One region of the Lysinibacillus sp. 10T31 genome, then DNA from elsewhere that is predicted to be linked to it. Evidence: a T-box and tRNA genes for the amino acid it is inferred to sense, from the RefSeq annotation. Region 1 holds a T-box; the other holds one or more tRNA genes.
What was found. A T-box is a leader RNA that pairs with one kind of tRNA and senses whether it is charged. The one in region 1 lies ahead of argS (arginine--tRNA ligase), so its partner is inferred to be a tRNA-Arg.

Region 1 (5,465 bases):
AAAAACTATTTTGAAGAATACCTAGACTGAAGCGACCCTCTAGGTTTGCCGAACTCACGTTGAAATGTAAAACCGTTAATAACTATATAAATATGTCATGTCAACTCTTTCAAGAGATGGGCATGATTATAAAAGAAGAGATGCAGATGGGAATTTTATCTATTGGAGGTATGTTATGGGTAAAGGCTTGATAAGGTCAGCCATTTTAATATTAGTAATTGTACTAGGGATAGTGAGCTATTATTTTGTAACAGAAATTAGAAGTGAAATGGCACATAAAAAACTTTTGGAAAACTACGAAAAGCCAATTCCAAATAAAAATATAAATGAAGAATATGATGTTATTGTCATTGGTGGAGAACCAGAAGGAGTTGCTGCTGCAGTATCATCAGCTCGAAATGGTGCAAAAACACTTCTAGTAGAGCGTCGTGAGGAATTAGGAGGGCTATTTACGTATGGAATGCTAAATTTCCTTGATATACCTCGAAATGACGCTAAACGACCAGTCAGTATGGGTATTTTTAAAGAATGGCACGATCTTGTTAGAGGGAAAGATGCATTTGGAATTTTAGATGCTAAGGCTGCCTTTAAAAAACTTGTCGATGACGAACCAAATTTAACGCTTGCTGTACAAACAGAAGTTATAAATGCCAATCTTGACATGAATCAGCTAACATCCGTGACATTAAAAAATAACAATGGTACGTATGTTGTGAAAGGCAAGGCATTTATTGATGCTACACAGGATGCTGATTTTGCCGCAATGTCAAAAGTTCCTTTTTTCATGGGTGGAGAAGATATTGGCATCAAGGATAAAAGAATGGCTGTTACCTTGATGATTCATTTAAAAAATGTTGATTGGGATGAAGTGAAGAAAGCAGCAAACTCGAATGTTTTTGGTGGTGCTCATCTAAATGATTCAGTCATGTGGGGGTTTACAAAGCTGCATGATGACTATAAGCCAGTAGAAAAAGGTACGAGATTACGAGGCTTGAATTTAGCAAAAGTTGATGATGAATATTATATTAATGCTTTACAAATTTTCGGAATCGATGGTTTGAATGAACAATCAAAGCAAGAAGCAATCGAAAAAGGAAAGAAAGAGACAAAACATATTTTACAATATTTGCAAAAGAAGTTTCCTGGCTTTGAAAATGCAGAAATTGTGAGTTATCCGGAGGAACTATATGTCAGAGAAACAAGACATATATGGGCAGAATATCAATTACCGATGTCTGATGTTTGGAAAAATAATGATCAGTGGGATAGTATTGGCTTGGCTGCATATCCAGTTGATGTACAAGCGCAAACACCTCATGATTATGGATATGTAATTTCGGCTCCAAATCAATATGCTATTCCTTTCCGTTCTTTAGTACCTAAAGAAATCGATGGCTTGCTTGTTGTAGGTCGTTCAGCAGGTTATTCATCGCTCGCAGCGGGCAGTGCACGTATCGTTCCAACCGGTATGGTGACAGGAGAAGCAGCGGGAGCAGCGGCAGCATTAGCGATTAAACACGACGTAACTTTTAGAGCAATGAGCAAGAACAAAAAACTCATCAATACCTTAAGGGAAGATTTAAAAAAACAAGGGGCTTTAGTAGATCCATTTAATATGGATTATCCATATAAAGGTGAATGGTATGATAAATCTATTCAAACATTAATCAATTATGGACTCGTTGTTGGTGGTTATTCGAATGACTTATATGTTGAAGATTCAGCAACAAAGATTAAGTTTGCGAAAATACTAAAAGAGGGCATTCAACGTGTTAGTCCAGAGAAAATGAAAGCGCTAGGAGACAAGCTAGATATCGTTATCTATAAAGTAGCTAAAAAAGAAAATAATCCAATTACAAGAGATGAAGCTGCAGAATTCTTGACAGAAGTTTTAGTAGGCCAGTCAAGTGAAAACAACTGGGACTTATTGATTGAAAAAGGGATTATCAGTGAAAAATTAGCGAAAAGAATTTCTGAAAATAAGGAACTAAAATTAAAAGAGATGTATGCCATTATGGCTGATGTCATCCATTATGCAGAAAAGGAACATTCCCACTCATGAGGAATGTTCCTTTTCCTTATAGTTACTGGCATTAATGATGTAGGTTTGAAATTAAGTTAGAATCAAAGCATAGTGAGACCTTGTGACCCAGGTAAGGAAAGTAGTCCAATTAGCAACAGTAATCTTACTAGACTCCATTGGAATTGATTCGATAGACAGTTGACTTAAAAAAGGAAATCCTGTAGAATATTTTGAAATTATAGTTAAATTCGGTGATAAAGAGAGTAGTTTATGGAGCTACTGGAAAGCGAATTAGGGATGGTGAGAGCCTAATGCAGCAGCCATAAATGAAACGCACTTTGGAGAAGGTTCTCGAATTAGTAGTAGGGAATATCGGGGAGTCACCTCGTTAACAATGGAAAGTGGTCATATTGATGTAGCAACTAGAGTGGTACCACGGGATAACTATGCTCTCGTCTCTATTTTAGAGACGGGGGCTTTTTTTATCTTCATTTTGTAGAAATCTCTTACCTCTATTGGTAGGAGATGAAAAGGAGATGTGGTCTTTTTTCAGTGAGTGTACAAACACCTAGCGAAATAGAGGAACTCAGTCTAAGAACGCCATGTCCTGTGGCATTACCGAAATGGCCGACATCGTGTCGGCCCTCGTGCAGGTCTGAGCACAATTCAACATCCGGACGCAATGTTTATCTGTAGCGAGAGCTAGAAATGTTTTCTGCGCGAAAGCAAAGCGTCAGCGCCAATTACACTAAGGCGAAATTGATTTTAAATTGAGAGGAGAATGAACATGAATACACAAATCGTGAAAAGCATCGCAGTGGCATTAAATAATAATTTGTCTGGTAATGAAATTCAAAATTTACTAGAAAAACCGAAAAATTTAGACTTAGGGGATTTGGCATTTCCATGCTTTACTTTAGCAAAGAAATTCAGAAAATCCCCTAACAGTATCGCATCCGAAATAAAAAACAATTTAAACTGTGACTTCATTCAAGAAGTTCAAGTAGTAGGTGGGTATGTCAATATATTTTACCATCAGCCAACGATTACACATCAAGTGCTTAGCCAAATAGTAAAAGAAAAAAATTTATACGGGACTCAGGAGAAATCGAAGGGGAATATAGTGTTGGATTTTTCTTCACCTAATATAGCGAAGCCTTTTTTCCATGGGCCATCTACGTTCTACAGTGATCGGTAATGCTTTGGCCAACATTGCCGAGAAAAACGGCTATCAAGCAATTCGCATTAATCATTTAGGTGACTGGGGAACACAATTTGGTAAATTAATCGTTGCCTATCGAAAATGGGGAGATCAAAAAACAATTGAAGCTGCCCCAATAGAGGAACTGCTAAAAATTTATGTGAAGTTCCATGAGGAAGCGGAGCAGGATGATTCACTTAATGAACAGGCACGTACCGCATTTAAAGCATTAGAAGATGGGGATGAAGAAGCGTTAGCTCTTTGGCAATGGTTCAGAGATGCATCACTCGAAGAATTCAAGACTATTTATCAATTGCTTGGTATAATCTTTGATTCATTCGCAGGGGAAGCGTTTTATAACGACAAAATGGCAGCTGTTGTTAAGGAGTTGGCAGAAAAAGAGTTGCTTGTGCAATCTGATGGTGCTAATGTTGTTGAAATTGACAATATGCCTCCATGTTTAATTACTAAAACAGACGGTGCCACGCTTTATGCTACACGTGATTTAGCTGCTGCCTTTTATCGTAAACAACAATATGACCCTAAAAAAATATTTTATATTGTAGGGAATGAACAATCTCTTCATTTTAATCAACTATTTAAGGTCATTGAGAAAATGGGGTACGATTGGGCAAAAGACTTACAACATGTACCTTTTGGTATGATCCTAAAAGAGGGTAAAAAAATGTCGACGCGTAAAGGAAAGATTGTTTTATTAGCAGATGTACTAAAAGAAGCGATTGCTACGGCGAAGCGAAATATCGAAGAAAAAAATCCAAATCTAGTGGATAAAGAGAATGTAGCATATCAGGTTGGTGTAGGAGCGGTTATTTTTAATGATTTAAAAAATGATCGTCTTCATGATATTGAGTTTTCCATTGAGCACATGATGAATTTCGAAGGTGAAACAGGACCATATATTCAATATACGTATGCACGTATCTCATCTCTTTTGGAGAAAGCAAATGAACATAGTTATGAAGTATCAATTGAAGCATTAGGGGAGCGAGCTTGGCCTGTCATTTTATTACTGGAACAGTTCCCGAAAGTAATTGCCAACGCTTTTGAGCAAGCAGATCCGTCGCAAATTGCTAAATATGCCTTACAAGTAGCGCGTCAATTTAATAAATATTATGCGCAAAATAAAGTATTGGTTGATGACAGTCAAAGAAAATCAAGATTAGCATTTTGTCATTGTGTAGCCATTGTTTTAAAAGAATCGTTAGCATTATTGGGCATTGCAGCGCCAAAAAAAATGTAAGTACCGTAAGCTGTATCTATGTCTTGTTATTAGCTACATCTTTTCATCATTAATTGCCATTAAATTGACCGATACTAGAAAAAATGGTAAAAGGAAATAGTGAGAATTCAAAGGTCTAACAAAATTAGTTGAATTTTTAACTGTATCAATAGAGAGAAGGTTTTTAGAAAGTATGGAGAAAAAGCAATGGCGTGTTTCCATGGTACTTGTGGTTGTTTGTATTTTCTTCGTTGCGCTCAATATGCGCCCAGCAGTCACAGGAATAGGACCACTATTTAATGTACTTTTAGAATCACTCCATATATCAAATACAAAAATGAGCTTTTTAACATCAATTCCGGTGTTTTGTATGGGACTCTTTGCACCATCCGCAGTACCATTACAAAGAAAACTCGGAACAAAAACAGCTATTACGCTCTTAATAATCATTCTGGCATTAGCAAATGGGCTACGCTTTTTAAAAGAAAGTTATGTACTACTTGTAGTCACAAGCTTTGCTGCAGGATTTGCCATTGCACTTATTGGACCAATATTAAATGCCTATATCAAGAAAAAATTCCCGAACCGTTTTACTACGGTTGTAGGTATTTATTCATTTGGAATAGGAACAGGAGCAACATTGAGTGCGGCATTAACAATACCTTTTTATAATCATTTTCATGAGAGCTGGACGATAGCACTTGGCTGTTGGGCAATACTTGCTATCATTGCTCTTTGCATATGGGTCCTGGCCATACAAAATCAAGAGTTACCAGAAACAGATATATGTACGGAAAAAGAAGCGCGAAATCCGTGGAAAAATGTCCGTGCTTGGACAATTTTAATTTACTTTGGCTTACAAACATCTTTGTTCTTCTCTATGATGTCCTGGCTAGCACCGATGTTACAGGATAAGGGCTTTTCCATTGGCGCTGCAAGCTCTATGCTAACATTTATGTCTATTGTACAAATGATTGGGAATATTTTGGTCCCTATACTAA
Region 2 (5,465 bases), on a different contig from region 1:
TCCCTTGAAATGACTTCTAGTGGTTGACCAGTACGTTCTGATAAAATTCCATTTAATTTTTCACGTAAGAATAAAATACGTTTTGCAGCGATTTCGATTTCAGTTGCCTGACCTTGTGCACCGCCAAGTGGTTGGTGAATCATTACTTCAGCATTTGGTAATGCGAAACGTTTACCAGGTTCACCAGCAGCAAGTAGGAAAGCCCCCATAGATGCTGCCATTCCGATACAAATTGTTTGTACTTGTGGTTTGATAATTTGCATTGTGTCGTAAATGGCCATACCAGCAGTTATAGATCCACCCGGTGAGTTAATGTAAAGAAAGATATCTTTATCTGGATCTTCTGCTTGAAGGAATAGAAGTTGAGCAACAATTGAGTTAGCAACGTTGTCGTCAATTGCACTTCCTAATAGGATAATACGGTCTTTTAGTAGTCGTGAATAGATGTCATATGCACGTTCACCACGACTTGTTTGTTCGATAACTGTAGGAATTAAATTCATGTTAAATCCTCCTTAAAAAACTAAATTCGAATACTTTTGCTGAAAACTTCCTTTATTTCAGCTGTATCCTTATCATACACATTATAGTCAGGGAAGGTCAAATATTAACCCTGTTAAAGTGAAATAATTTAATCAATTTTGCCTGGGTGTAATTGTAGCAGCCGCATCGCTTTTGCACAGAAAACAATTGAATCAGCCGCATCGCTTTTGCACAGAAAACAATTGAAGCAGCCGCATCGCATTTACTACAGAAAACAATTGAAGCAGCCGCATCGCTTTCATACAGAAAACGTTTGCGGCAGACGCATTGCTTTTGTCTACAAAAAACATTAACCGTTGTCACTCGCTTCCGCGCAAATAAAGAATGCCGCAGCCGCTTCGCCCTCGCTTAAATAAACAGTGTGTACGCGCAATTTCAAATCCGTGACATCCGCCGGAGGATTATCTTTATGCTGTAGGTATTTTGACATTTATTGAATGAAGATAAAAAAAGTTAAAATGTTTTGCATTCTATAGTTGAAATATGAGCAATACGTTTGTATAATTGAAAAGGTCATAAGTTAAAGTACAGTTCACTATTTTGCAGGTATGCTTCACATGAGGGTTATCTACATCATGCTTTTCGTAAAGCCTAGGGTGAGTACTTTTTTTTTTGTTTAATTGCCCTCGTGGTGTAATGGATAACACGTAAGATTCCGGTTCTTGCACTGGGGGTTCGATTCCCTCCGAGGGCGCCATTTACTTTTATAACTCAATTCTCCTAATAAGTAGTTTAGCAGCCTGCTTAGTGGGGAAAAGAGAAGGAAGAATAATGGTAATATTGCCTAGTAGGCATTATTCCCGTATTTGTTCCTTTCAAACCTTCAAGAAAGCAACAACTCCAAATTATTTTTTAGTGAACATACTGTACGTGAGGACTAGTTATACTAGTCGAAAAAAAAGAATCCTATCTGAGGGGATTCTTTTTTTTTGCAAATATATCTAACTTTAGCATGGGTTATGAATGTATAAATATTCATAACTTGTGCTATTTTTGGTTATTCAAGCTGTTTTATGCTACGAAAAACAAATTGGTATAAATTATTATGAAAAAATAATTGCTTTTATGCAAAATGATATTGTCTAAAGAGAATAATGTTACTATAATTGACCTAATAGTCTAATATTTCCGAATTAACAAAATACTAATTATGTTTCGGAAAATATCGAATTAGGGGGAGTAGCTATGAAAAGAAGTTTATCTGTGTTACTTGTGGTCTTAGCAGCATTTGTGCTAGTTCTAGCGGGTTGCGGTGCAAAAGAAAAGACATCATCCGGGAGTGCATCATCCGAAGGTGGAGAAGGTAAGAAAGTTTATAAGGTAGGAACAGAAGCGACATTTGCACCATTTGAATCGCTTGATGATAAAGGAAATATTGTAGGATTAGATTTCGATATTTTGCAGGCGATTGCCGATGAAATGGGCTTTGAAGTAGAGTGGCAAAATATTGGTTGGGAGCCTGTCTTCCAAACTGTTAAAAATGGGGAAACAGATATCGGTGCAGCAGGGATCTCTATTAATGACAAGCGTAAAGAAACGTTTGACTTTACAGAGCCATATTATGAATCTCAATTATTAATCGTTGTAAAAGAAGATTCCAAGATTAAATCATTAGCTGATTTAAAGGATAAAAAGATTTCAGTACAAATTAATGCTACAGGTCATGAAGCTGCGAAAAAGCTACAAGGTGATTCAAGTCCAAATATTATGGCATTTGAAAATCAGCCGGTTGCTATCAAAGAAATGCTAAATGGTAATGTGGATGCTACGATTGGTGATAATGCGGTAGTTTATGAATATATCAAAGCTCATCCAACAGAGAAGCTTAAAGTAATCGAAGATGATGCATTTGAAAAAGAATACTATGGATTTATGGTTCAGAAGGGGAATACAGAACTTTTAAACAAATTAAATGAAGGTCTGAAAAAAATTAAAGAGAACGGTAAATATAAAGAAATTACAGGTAAAGATTTAAAGTAATAAACGACTGCATGATGGGGCTGTCCTAAAAGAAATAAAGGAATTCTATATATTGATATAGGGTGAAAATCCGCGTAGACTCCTACGTGAAAAAAGAGGACGAGACCCAGCAGAGAGGGTGTAAAACTGATTTTACGACAGGAGCACACTGATGCGGATTTTTACTTTTTACAAATTTCTTATGAAGGATCTTTTAGGCAACTCCTCATTTAATTTTTAAAGGGGAAGTGGGGTTTTCGGATGGACATCTTTGACTTACGCTGGGACATAGTCTGGAACTACCGTGATATGTTTATACGTGGTATTGGTGTGACGCTAGTTTTAACTCTTAGTGGTTATTTTGGCGGAATCCTTTTAGGACTATTTTTAGGACTTGGAAAATTATCGACTAGAAAATGGATTTATTGGCCATGTAAGATATATGTAGATTTATTCCGTGGAACACCGATGCTCGTACAAATATTATTAATTCACTTAGCGTTGATACCGACCATTTTTGGACATTCATTAGGCTATATGGTTTCAGGGATTACGGCGCTTATCTTAAACTGTGCGGCATACAATGCAGAAATTTTCCGCGCGGGTATTCAAAGTATTGCTAAAGGACAGATGGAGGCAGCACGTTCTCTTGGTTTAACGCATAACCAAGCGATGCGAAAAGTTATTTTACCACAAGCTTTTAGACGTATGATTCCGCCGTTAGGTAATGAATTTATTGCGTTATTAAAAGATTCATCTTTAGTAACCGTTATTGCGGCACCAGATATTTTATATGCAAGTAAGATCGTGGCCGGAGCTAGCTACCGTTTTTGGGAACCATATATAGTTGCGGCGTTACTATATTTAATTTTAACTTATGGTGTAACAAAGATTGTAGCGTTTATCGAAAAACGACTTAGTAATAGCTATGTCCCTCGTAAGGCAGAAGGGCGGGAAGCGCGATGATTAAAATTGAAAATTTACACAAATATTTTGGTAAACTAGAAGTGTTAAAGGGCATTGATTATGAAATACAGGAAAAGCAAGTTGTCTGTGTTATTGGTCCATCAGGCTCAGGTAAAAGTACATTTTTACGTTGCATCAATATGCTAGAAGACGTAACAGATGGTGCAATTTATATCGAGAATGTGAAGATTAACGAGCCAAAAACAAATATTAATGCTATTCGTGCAGAAGTAGGCATGGTGTTTCAACAATTTAATTTATTCCCGCACATGACAGTCATCGATAATGTAACGATGGCTCCGATGCAAATCCGTAAAATGAGTAGGTCAGAAGCAGAAACACTAGGACATGAGCTGTTGAAAAAGGTCGGTCTTGATAGTAAGGCTTATAACTATCCTGAACAGCTTTCGGGTGGTCAGCAGCAACGCGTTGCCATTGCCCGTGCCTTAGCGATGAAACCAAAGGCTATTTTATTTGATGAGCCAACTTCGGCCCTAGACCCCGAAATGGTAAAAGAAGTATTAGATGTAATGAAAAATTTAGCGGCTGAAGGTATGACCATGATAGTAGTAACACATGAAATGGGCTTTGCTCGTGAAGTTGGAGATCGTGTTGTCTTTATGGATGGTGGCTATATTGTTGAAGAGGGAACGCCGGAAGAGGTTTTCGGTAAACCACAAAACGAACGAACGAAAGCATTTTTAGGAAAAGTTTTATAGTTCATTAAACAAGAGCAGTCCCCTTGTGATATTGCACCACATATGGGACTGCTCTTGTTTTTTATTATTAATGAAGGGGATTTGTTGTAGTGCCGTATGCATTAAGCATCGTTTGCATATCTTGTTGAGAAAATTGAGGTACTTGATAGTAGCCATGCATATTTTGGTATATAGATAATTCGTATGCCATTTCAATGCAGTTGGGAATACTATCTGCAATAACACGACGAACAACAGGGTTTGTAGTTTCTGTTGCTGCTGCAGTCATACCTTTTGCCACACCTTTTTGAGCGCCAAGTAAGAAGCCAGAAATACATTCATCGTTGAGCTCATTTGCATTTTGCATTGGCTTTTTAGGTTGGCCAGGATTCATTCCGTATTTGAAATTATTTCCTGTCTCCATTTGATAGCGACCTGTAGGAACAGCTGGATCATGACCTGTGTTATAAGATTCCACGATAGTGTTATACATACCTAATGTGAAATTATATTGGCTATCCAAGATGCTAAGCAACTCTGTGTCCTTAACCTGTGGACGTAAAACAATGGATTGATTCATACAAGCAATGATTGCACCGATTGTTTCATGCAAGTCCATTTGTTCATGTCCACCATGATTTAGGCTATGTTGTTGATTAAATGAAGTTTGGTTTGATGATTCGTTTTGAAACGATTGTGTCAAAAAAAGCGCCTCCTAAATATCATAGTTTGTTACAGTATTAAGTATGGCACGTTAGATAAATTTCATACGGTATTAATGCATTTGCATATATGTAGAATAGAGATGTTTTTTTGCTGCACATTAGTGGTAAGAAAATGAAAGGTTATCGCTAAAACATGGATGATAGCTAAAAGAAAGCGAAGGAGGTTTTAGAATTGAAAAAAATATTTGGACCTATAGGAATAATCGTTATTATTTTAGTTGTATTGGCCTTACTATTTATTCCAAAATACAATAGCCTTGTAACGGCTGAGGAAAGCGTGGATTCGAAATGGGCTCAGGTTGAAAATCAGCTACAACGGCGCTACGATTTGATTCCGAACTTAGTAGAATCTGTAAAAGGATATGCCAACCATGAGAAAGAAGTGATCGCTAGCATTACAGAGGCACGTGCACAAATGGGCAGCGCACATAGTCCAAAGGAACAGGCGGTTGCCAATGATACCTTGAATGGAGCACTAAGTCGGTTGCTAGTAGTCGTAGAAAATTATCCGAATTTAAAGGCAGATGCAAATTTCCGTCAATTAATGGATGAATTAGCTGGGACAGAAAATCGC

Region 2: it has a tRNA-Arg gene. The T-box ahead of argS (arginine--tRNA ligase) is inferred to sense a tRNA for this amino acid. The anticodon was not compared.

What each region holds. Positions count from the first base shown of each region.
Region 1 covers NZ_JBFTHS010000034.1:2,514-7,978, reverse strand. The annotation lists gene AC1DCY_RS18460 (FAD-dependent oxidoreductase) at 176-2,062, shown strand; T-box leader at 2,266-2,486, shown strand; partial or broken gene argS (arginine--tRNA ligase) at 2,805-4,485, shown strand; gene AC1DCY_RS18450 (MFS transporter) at 4,658-5,465, shown strand, end outside.
Region 2 covers NZ_JBFTHS010000049.1:363-5,827, forward strand. The annotation lists gene clpP (ATP-dependent Clp endopeptidase proteolytic subunit ClpP) at 1-503, opposite strand, end outside; tRNA gene AC1DCY_RS21805 (tRNA-Arg) at 1,166-1,240, shown strand; gene AC1DCY_RS21810 (basic amino acid ABC transporter substrate-binding protein) at 1,729-2,523, shown strand; gene AC1DCY_RS21815 (amino acid ABC transporter permease) at 2,764-3,468, shown strand; gene AC1DCY_RS21820 (amino acid ABC transporter ATP-binding protein) at 3,465-4,187, shown strand; gene AC1DCY_RS21825 (spore coat protein) at 4,255-4,869, opposite strand; gene AC1DCY_RS21830 (LemA family protein) at 5,064-5,465, shown strand, end outside.